One region of the Streptacidiphilus sp. EB103A genome, then DNA from elsewhere that is predicted to be linked to it. Evidence: predicted binding sites of a transcription regulator. Region 1 holds the regulator's gene; each other region holds the start of a gene.

Region 1 (3,273 bases):
GATGACGATCAGGGCCGCCACAGCGGTGTTGTCGCCGTCGCGGTCGTCCCGGCTGCTGAAGCCGCCGAACAGGCCGAACTGGAGCCCGACCCGGGTGATGATCCCGGCCAGCACACCGAGGAAGCCGGCGATGGTCATCACGGCCACGTCCTTGTGTGCGACGTGGGACATCTCGTGCGCCAGCACGCCCTCCAGCTCCTCCGGCTCCAGCCGGCGCAGCAGACCGGTGGTGACGCACACCACGGCGTTCTTCTCGTTGCGTCCGGTGGCGAAGGCATTGGGGATGTCACTCTGGGCGACGGCGACCTTGGGCTTCTGCATGTCCGCGAGCGTGCAGAGCCGGTCCACGGTGCCGTGCAGCTCGGGGTAGTCCTCCGCGGAGACCTCGCGGGCCCCCATGCTGAAGGCCGCGATCTTGTCGCTGAACCAGAACTGGGCGATGAACAGGCCGCCGGCGATGATCACCACAAACGGCCAGGCGCCCTTCAACAGCACGATCAGTGCGCCCACGAACACGACGTACAGCAGGCCGATGAAGAACATCGTCGCCAGCATCCGGCTCGTCAGCCCGCGGTCCGGTGCGAAGCGTGTCCTGGCCATGGCCCCTCCTCGAAAATGTGCGTGCTATCCAATTCTGCCCTGTTCGGGCCTACCAACAGGTACGTACGGGACGGCCCAGGCGTTCCGGTCGCGTACCCTCGCGCCTTACACTGGCCGGACAGCTCCTGGCACTCCTTCATCCAGAGTGCCAGTTCTGGCCAGAGAGTTCCGCCCGGCGCCCGGCAGGACCGGTAGGTAGGAGGTGCGTGCCCCGTGCTTGAGGAGCGCAAGCTCGACGACCGCAAGCTGGCGGTTCTGCGTGCCATCGTCCAGGACTATGTCGGCACCGAGGAGCCGGTCGGTTCCAAAGCGTTGGTGGAACGGCACAATCTCGGCGTGTCGCCGGCCACGGTGCGTAACGACATGGCGACGCTGGAGGACGAGGGCTACATTCACCAGCCGCACACCAGTGCGGGCCGGGTGCCGACCGACAAGGGCTACCGACTCTTCGTCGACCGGCTCACCGAGGTGAAGCCGATGTCCGGGGCCGAGCGCCGGGCGATCGGCAGCTTCCTGGACCACGCCGTCGACCTGGACGACGTGGTGGCCCGCACGGTACGGCTGCTGGCGCAGCTGACCCGGCAGGTCGCGGTGGTGCAGTACCCCTCGCTGTCCCGCTCCACGGTCCGCCACGTCGAACTGGTCGCGCTGACGCCGACCCGGCTGATGCTGGTGCTGATCACCGACACCGGTCGGGTCGAGCAGCGGCTCATCGACTGCCCCACGGCCGTCGGCGAGACCGTTCTCGCGGATCTCCGCTCCCGGCTGAACACCAGGGCCGGCGGGCAGCGCTTCGTCGAGGTGCCGATCCTGCTCCAGGACCTGCCCGACAGCTTCGAGCGGGAGGACCGGGGCACGGTCACGGCCGTCCTCAGCACCCTGTTCGAGGCGCTGGCCGAGCAGACCGAGGAGCGGGTCGTGATCGGCGGCTCGGCCAACCTGACCCGCTTCCCGCACGACTTCCCGCTCACCATCGCCCCCGTACTGGAGGCGCTGGAGGAACAGGTGGTCCTGCTGAAGCTGCTCGGGGAGACCGCCGACGCGGGCATGATGGTTCGGATCGGTCATGAGAACGCCTACGAAGGGCTGAATTCCACGTCGGTCGTGTCGGTGGGCTACGGTTCGGGCGACGAGACCGTCGCCAAACTGGGCGTGGTCGGGCCGACGCGGATGGACTACCCGGGCACCATGGGCGCCGTCCGGGCGGTGGCACGATACGTCGGTCAGATCCTGGCTGCGTCCTAAGCAGTCCCAAGCCCTGGAAACGAAGACAAGCGGAGCATTTTGGTGGCCACGGACTACTACGCGGTACTCGGCGTCCGGCGTGACGCGGGTCAGGACGAGATCAAGAAGGCGTTCCGCCGACTGGCGCGCGAGCTCCATCCGGACGTCAACCCCGACCCGAAGACCCAGGAGCGGTTCAAGGAGATCAACGCCGCCTACGAGGTCCTCTCCGACCCCAACAAGCGGCAGGTCTACGACCTCGGCGGCGATCCGCTCTCCGCGAGCGGCGGCGGCGCGGGCCCCGGCGGCTTCGGCGCCGGCGCGGGCTTCGGCTTCAGCGACATCATGGACGCCTTCTTCGGCGCGTCCGGGGGCCAGCGCGGGCCGCGCTCGCGCACCCGGCGCGGCCAGGACGCGATGATCCGGATCGACATCGACCTCGAAGAGGCCGCGTTCGGCACCACCAAGGACATCCAGGTCGACACCGCCGTCGTCTGCACCACCTGCAACGGCGAGGGCGCGGCCCCGGGCACCTCCGCGCAGACCTGTGACATGTGTCGCGGCCGCGGCGAGGTGTCCCAGGTCACCCGGTCCTTCCTGGGCCAGGTCATGACCTCCCGCCCCTGCCCGCAGTGCCAGGGCTTCGGCACGGTCGTGCCCACCCCCTGCCCGGAGTGCGCCGGGGACGGCCGGGTCCGCGCGCGGCGCACGCTGACCGTCAAGATCCCGGCCGGTGTCGACAACGGCACCCGGATCCAGCTCGCGGGCGAGGGCGAGGTCGGCCCCGGCGGCGGCCCGGCCGGCGACCTCTACGTCGAGATCAGCGAGAACGCCCACTCCACCTTCCAGCGCCGCGGCGACGACCTGCACTGCACGGTCACTTTGCCGATGACGGCGGCGGCGCTCGGCACCAAGGTCCCGCTGGAGACCCTGGACGGCACCGTCGAGATCGACGTCCGGCCCGGCACCCAGTCCGGCCAGTCCATCCCGCTGCACGGACGCGGCATCACCCACCTGCGCGGCGGCGGACGCGGCGACCTCATAGTGCACGTCGAGGTGCAGACGCCCAGCAAGCTCGACCCCGAGCAGGAGGAGCTGCTGCGGCGGCTGGCCAAGCTGCGCGGCGAGGAGCGCCCCAAGGGGACCTTCGCGCCCGGGCAGCAGGGCCTGTTCTCCCGCCTGAAGGACGCCTTCAACGGTCGCGCCTGAGCGCCCGTCAGCACAGTTCTGGAGTAGGTACGGCATGACAGCCCCGGTGTTCGTCGTCGACAGCGCGCAGCTGGCCCCGGTCGGGGCGGTGGTGCGGCTGGACGGCCCCGAGGGCCGTCATGCCGTCGCCGTACGCAGGCTCACCGTGGGCGAGCCGGTGGTGCTCGCGGACGGCGCGGGAGCGGCCGTTTCGGGCTCGGTGGTGGGGGTGGTCGGCAAGGACGTGCTGGAGGTCCGGGT
Region 2 (3,273 bases), on a different contig from region 1:
GCCTCGCAGGGCAGCGCGGCGGGACGGGGCGCGAGCGGGCCGGACGTCGCCGGAGCGGCGGTGGGGGTGGGGGTGGGGTCTGCGGTGGCGGACGTGTCCTCCCCGTAGTCCCAGCCCGCCTCGTCCCATGCTTCAGGCTCATGGACGGGCAGGCTTTGGTCACGGCCCGGGCCGGGGCGCAGCGAGTGCGCCCGGTGCCGGTTGGCCCGGCGCACCGGATTGCCGCTCAGCAGGGACTCGGCCACAGGGGATTCGGTCATCAGGGACATGGGACACCGCCTCCGGGGACGGCCGGGCTGTTCCCGACCGGACTGCCTCCACGATGTCCCTTCGCCCGGCTCTCCGCTGCCGCCCGGCCGCCTCCTGTGGACAACCTGGGGGGTGTGGAAAACTCCCTCACCCCCACGGGTGAGGCCCACGGGTGAGGGAGGGTCAGAAACCCAGCCCGGTCTCCAGTCCGTCCAGCGCGTGCGAGCAGACGCAGTCCCGTTCCGCGGTGTCCGGCAGCCCGGTGACCGTGCCGGTCAGCACCCCGCGCAGCCGGTCGATGCTGCCGGCGAAGACCCGCAGCACCTCGGCGTGGGTCACCCCCTCGCCGGTCTCGACGCCCGCGTCCAGGTCGGTCACCACGGCCACCGAGGTGTAGCAGAGCCCCAGTTCCCGGGCCAGCACGGCCTCGGGGTGCCCGGTCATGCCGACCACCGCCCAGCCCTGTGCCCCGTACCAGCGGGATTCGGCCCGGGTGGAGAACCGCGGGCCCTCGATGACCACCAGCGTCCCGCCGTCCACCGGCTCCCAGCCGGACGCCCCGGCGGCCTTCAGGGCGGCGAGCCGCCCGGTGGGGCAGTAGGGGTCTGCCGCGGAGACGTGCACCACCTCGGGCAGCAGTCCGTCGCCGCGCCGTTCACCGTCGTAGAAGGTCTGCGTCCGCCCGGAGGTGCGGTCCACGAACTGGTCCGGCACCAGCAGCGTTCCGGGGCCGTACTCGGGCCGCAGTCCGCCGGTGGCGCACGGCCCCAGCACCTGGCGTACGCCCAGCGAGCGCAGCGCCCACAGATTGGCCCGGTAGTTGATGCGGTGCGGCGGAATCCGGTGCCCGCGGCCGTGCCTGGGCAGGAACGCCACCCGACGGCCGCCGAAGTCGCCGACGAACAGGGAGTCGCTGGGCGGCCCGTACGGGGTGTCGACGGAGACCTCGGCGAGATCGTCCACCAGGGCGTAGAGACCGGTTCCGCCGATGATCCCGATATCGGCTGCGGGTGTCTCGTGCTGAGAGTTGGCCATGGGCGGCAGCATACGAAGAGCCGGGGTCCGCCGTAGCCCAGACGGTCTTACATTCCGCGGACGTCTGACGTTCGGCTGCCGCCCGGCCGCCCGGCCGCCCGACCGCTCGGGTCAGGCGGCGGGCGAGCTGCTGCCCGAGCCGGAACCGGAGCTGCTGCCCGAGGACGACGAGGACGACGAGGACGACGACGAACCCGTCGACCCGGACGAGCTCGACGACGAGTCGCCGGACGAGGACGTCGAGGAAGCAGCGGCCGGCTTGGCCGCCCCCACCGCGCTGCTCGACGACGAGCGGCTGTCGGTGCGGTAGAAGCCGCTGCCCTTGAAGACCACGCCGACGGCGGAGTAGATCTTGCGAAGCCTGCCGTTGCACGCCGGGCAGACGGTCAGGGCGTCGTCCGTGAACTTCTGGACCGCCTCGAGGCCGTTGCCGCATTCGGTGCACTGGTACTGGTACGTCGGCACTGTCTTTTCCTCCTGGCTGGCACTCTCGCCTGATGAGTGCTAACGACGGTCAATGATGCGGTATTCCGCGGCGATAGTCCACCGTGGCCACTGTGAGCTGTGACGATGCGAGCTGTTGCCGAGTCGTCACGGTCAGTAGGTGTCGCGCTGTCCGAGCCATCCGGCGAGCTTGCCGCCCCGGTCCACGGTGCGCAGCCGCCGCTCCGCGCGGTCCCGTACCTCGTCGGTGGCGACCACCAGCAGGTCGTCGCCGGCCCTCAGCACCGTCGTCGGCCCGGGGACGAAGCTGGCGCCGTCCCGGACCACCAGGGTGACCGCCGCGCCCCTGGGCAGCCGCAGCTCGCTGACCTCCACGCCGGCGATCCTGGAGCCGGGCGCCAGGGTCAGCGACAGCAGATGCCCGTGCAGCCGCTCCAGCGGCGCGGACTCCACGTCGAGCCGGTCCGCGTGGCCCGGGTCGCTGATCCGCAGCCGTCGCGCCACCCAGGGCAGCGTCGGGCCCTGGACCAGGGTGAACACCACGACCAGCAGGAACACGATGTTGAACAGCTGGTGCGCGCCCGGCACCTGGGCGACCACCGGAATGGTGGCGAGCACGATGGGCACCGCGCCGCGCAGCCCGGCCCAGGAGAGCAGGGTCTGCTCGCGCAGGTTCATGCCGAACGGGGTCATCGTCAGCAGCACCGACAGCGGGCGGGCCAGGAACACCAGCACCAGGCCGACGACCAGCGCCGGGCCGATCGCGTCCGCCATGGTGTGGGGGGTCACCAGCAGCCCGAGCAGGACGAACATGCTGATCTGGGCGATCCAGGCGAGCCCCTCGGCGAAGCCGCGGGTGGCCGGCCCGTGCGGCAGCCGGGAGTTCCCGAGGATCAGCGTCGCGATGTAGACGGCGAGGAATCCGGAGCCGTGCAGCAGCGCGCCCCCGGCGTAGGCGAGCAGCGCCAGCGCGGTCACGGCGATGGGGTAGAGGCCGGAGGAGGGCAGCGCGACCCGGCGCAGCGCCAGCGAGCCCAGACGGCCCACGGTGAGGCCGAGAACCAGGCCGATGGCCAGCTGCATGGCTATCGAGCCGATCAGGACGTACCAGCTGTCTATCGGTCCGGTGGTGGCGAAGGCGACGACCAGGATGACCACCGGGGCGTCGTTGAAGCCGGACTCGGCTTCGAGCAGCCCACTGAGCCGGGACGGCAGCGGGACCCGGCGCAGCACCGAGAAGACCGCGGCGGCGTCGGTGGACGAGACCACCGCGCCGAGCAGCAGCGACAGCCGCCAGTCGGTGCCGACCAGCAGGTGCGCCCCCAGGGCGGTCACCGCGACGCTGACGCCGGTCCCGACGGTCGCCAGCACGGCGGCGGCGGGGGCGGCGGGCCTGATGCTGGTCCAGCTGGTGCTGAGGCCGCCCTCGGCGAGGATGACCACCAGCGCGGCATAGCCGAGAACCTGGGTGAGTGACGCGTTGTCGAATCCGACGCCCAGTCCGTCCTGGCCGAGGGCGACGCCGATGCCGAGGTAGAGCAGCAG
Region 3 (3,273 bases), on a different contig from region 1:
TAACGGGTCTGCAGTACCAGAGCGGGAACAAGCTCCAGGACGGCGACATCATCCTGGCCCACTTCCGCGGCCCCTCGGAGCTCAAGGGCGAGACCATGACCGCGATGTTCGCCAACCTGCTCAAGCGGATCCAGGAGCAGGGCTTCACGGTCGCCCGCCTGGAGGACTACATCCAGAAGCCCTAGCGGGCAGCCCGCACGGGCTGCCCCAGCAGCATCGTCGGGGCGCCGGACGCGCGGGTCAGGAAGACCGTGCAGGAGTTCGGCCCCTCCGGCTTGAGCTTGCGGCGCAGTTCCTCGGGCTCGATCGCCGAGCCGCGCTTCTTGACCACCACGGTGCCGACCCGGCGCTCGCGCAGCAGCGCCTTGAGCTTCTTCAGGCCGAAGGGCAGCACGTCGGTGATCTCGTAGGCGGTGGCGAAGGGCGTGGGGCGGAGCTCGTCGGCCGTCAGGTAGGCGATGGTGGGATCGATCAGGCCGGCGTCCAACTGCTCGGCGACCTCGGCGACGAGGTGGGCGCGGATCACCGCGCCGTCCGGCTCGTAGAGGTAGCGGCGGACCGGTCCGGCCTCCGGGTCCGGCAGTCGACCACCCGTGAGGGTGACGCCGCCGGGCAGCAGGGTCGCCCGATGGGGGTGTTCCTGGGCGGCGCCGGTGCCGAACCAGAGCACGGCCTCCTTGACGTCTCCGGCGTCCGAGACCCACTCGGCCTCGGCGCCCTCGGGGACGGATTGGTGCGGGATGCCGGGGGCCACCTTGAGGGCGGCGAACGGGGCCTGCCGTGCGGCGGTGACGGCCCAGCTCAGCGGAGGCGAGTAGGCCTCAGGATCGAAGATCCTGCCCCGGCCGCTGCGCCGTGCCGGATCGACGAACACGGCGTCAAAGTCCTTGAGCGCCACGTCCTCCACGTCGCCGCACCGCTGATGGATCAGCCCGTCCAGCCCCAGCGCCGCGGCGTTGGCCTCGGCGACCGCGCACGTGAGCGGAGAGCGGTCGACGGCGAGCACCTCGATGCCGGCCCGCGCCAGCGCGATCGCGTCGCCGCCGATGCCCGAGCACAGGTCGGCGAGGCGGCGTACGCCCAGCGCCTTGAACCGGGCCGCGCGCCAGTCGGCGACGCTGCTCCGGGTCGCCTGCTCGACCCCGTCCGGGGTGAAGTACATCCGGGCCGCGTCCGCCGCGCCGAACTTCGCCGCGGCCCGCTGCCGCAGCCCGGCCTGGCCGATCGCCGCCGACACCAGCTCCGCGTCGTGGCTGCGCCGCAGCCTGGTCGCGACCGCGAGCTCCTGCCCCGGCCGGAAGTCCGCCAGCTCGGCCAGCAGGGCCTGGCCCTCGTCGGTCAGCAGGGCACGGAACGATTCGATCTCCACCGCACCATCATCCATCGAATAAGCGCGTCGTTGGCACTCTGGTTGACTGAGTGCTAACCGCGGCCTAGTGTCGTCGTTGGCACTCTCCCCCGGAGAGCGCTAACCGCGAGAGGGCAGGTCCGGCACCGCGACGACGGGCTTGCACCACACCTCTGGCACCCAAGACATGTATCACCCCGTGATCTCCGAAGGGGGAGGTCGGAACGTGACGACCACCAGCTCCAAGGTTGCCATCAAGCCGCTCGAGGACCGCATTGTGGTCCAGCCGCTCGAGGCCGAGCAGACCACGGCCTCTGGCCTGGTCATCCCGGACACTGCCAAGGAGAAGCCCCAGGAGGGCGTTGTCCTGGCCGTGGGCCCGGGTCGCTTCGAGGACGGCCAGCGTCTGCCGCTCGACGTCGCCGTCGGCGACATCGTGCTGTACAGCAAGTACGGCGGCACCGAGGTCAAGTACAACGGCCAGGAGTACCTGGTCCTCTCGGCCCGCGACGTGCTCGCCATCATCGAGAAGTAAGCACCACCGCACCACCGCACTACTGCAGCACCAGCTGACGCTGACCGCAGAGTCGTGACCCCGCCCGGGCCCCCAGTCTTCACTGTGTGAGACCGGGTGTCCGGGCTCGGTTGTTTGAGAGGGAAACCCTAAGCATGGCGAAGATCCTGAAGTTCGACGAGGACGCCCGCCGCTCGCTCGAGCGTGGCGTCAACAAGCTGGCCGACACCGTGAAGGTGACGCTCGGCCCCAAGGGCCGCAACGTCGTCATCGACAAGAAGTTCGGCGCTCCGACCATCACCAACGACGGTGTCACCATCGCCCGTGAGGTCGAGCTCGACGACCCGTACGAGAACCTTGGCGCGCAGCTGGTCAAGGAGGTCGCGACCAAGACCAACGACATCGCGGGCGACGGCACCACCACCGCGACCGTGCTGGCCCAGGCCCTGGTCAACGAGGGTCTGCGCAACGTCGCCGCCGGCGCCGGCCCCTCCGGGCTGAAGAAGGGCATCGACGCCGCCGTCAAGGCCGTGTCGGACCACCTGCTCTCGGTCGCCCGTGAGATCGACGGCAAGGAGGACATCGCCGCTGTCGCCGCGCTCTCCGCGCAGGACCAGCAGGTCGGTGACCTCATCGCCGAGGCCATGGACAAGGTCGGCAAGGACGGTGTCATCACCGTCGAGGAGTCGAACACCTTCGGCCTGGAGCTCGAGTTCACCGAGGGCATGCAGTTCGACAAGGGCTACCTGTCGCCCTACATGGTCACCGACCAGGAGCGGATGGAGGCGGTCCTGGAGGACCCCTACATCCTGATCCACCAGGGCAAGATCTCCTCGATCCAGGACCTGCTCCCGCTGCTGGAGAAGATCCTCCAGGGCGGCTCCAGCAAGCCCCTGCTGATCATCGCCGAGGACGTCGACGGCGAGGCGCTGTCCACTCTCGTGGTGAACAAGATCCGCGGCACGTTCAACGCCGTCGCGGTGAAGGCCCCCGGCTTTGGCGACCGCCGCAAGGCGATGCTCGGCGACCTGGCCACCCTGACCGGTGCCACCGTCATCGCCGAGGAGGTCGGCCTCAAGCTCGACCAGGCCGGTCTGGAGTCCCTGGGCTCCGCCCGTCGCGTCACCGTCTCCAAGGACAACACCACCGTCGTCGACGGCGCCGGTGACTCCTCCGAGGTCGTCGGTCGCGTCGCGCAGATCAAGGCCGAGATCGAGAACACCGACTCGGACTGGGACCGCGAGAAGCTGCAGGAGCGGCTGGCCAAGCTGGCCGGCGGAGTCTGCGTGATCAAGGTCGGCGCTGCCACCGAGGTCGAGCTCAAGGAGAAGAAGCACCGTCTCGAGGACGCCATCTCGGCGACCCGCGCGGCGGTCGAGGAGGGCATTGTCGCCGGTGGCGGCGCCTCCCT

The links. The regulator HrcA, encoded in region 1, represses chaperone genes, less so after heat shock. The targets are predictions, from matches to a motif close to TTNGCACTCNGNNNNNCNGAGTGCNAA.
Region 2: the regulator HrcA is predicted to act here: its motif matches at 1,766-1,792, upstream of ABH941_RS38940 (FmdB family zinc ribbon protein).
Region 3: the regulator HrcA is predicted to act here: its motif matches at 1,400-1,426, upstream of groES (co-chaperone GroES).

Annotation. Positions count from the first base shown of each region.
Region 1 is NZ_JBGCAQ010000011.1:246,648-249,920, forward strand. It holds gene htpX (zinc metalloprotease HtpX) at 1-600, opposite strand, end outside; gene hrcA (heat-inducible transcriptional repressor HrcA) at 814-1,845, shown strand; gene dnaJ (molecular chaperone DnaJ) at 1,888-3,033, shown strand; gene ABH941_RS20110 (16S rRNA (uracil(1498)-N(3))-methyltransferase) at 3,068-3,273, shown strand, end outside.
Region 2 is NZ_JBGCAQ010000036.1:19,699-22,971, forward strand. It holds gene ABH941_RS38930 (hypothetical protein) at 1-260, opposite strand, end outside; gene ABH941_RS38935 (S-methyl-5'-thioadenosine phosphorylase) at 433-1,284, opposite strand; gene ABH941_RS38940 (FmdB family zinc ribbon protein) at 1,396-1,749, opposite strand; gene ABH941_RS38945 (potassium/proton antiporter) at 1,882-3,273, opposite strand, start outside.
Region 3 is NZ_JBGCAQ010000006.1:304,140-307,412, forward strand. It holds gene ABH941_RS12485 (polysaccharide deacetylase family protein) at 1-185, shown strand, start outside; gene ABH941_RS12490 (methyltransferase domain-containing protein) at 182-1,384, opposite strand; gene groES (co-chaperone GroES) at 1,575-1,883, shown strand; gene groL (chaperonin GroEL) at 2,018-3,273, shown strand, end outside.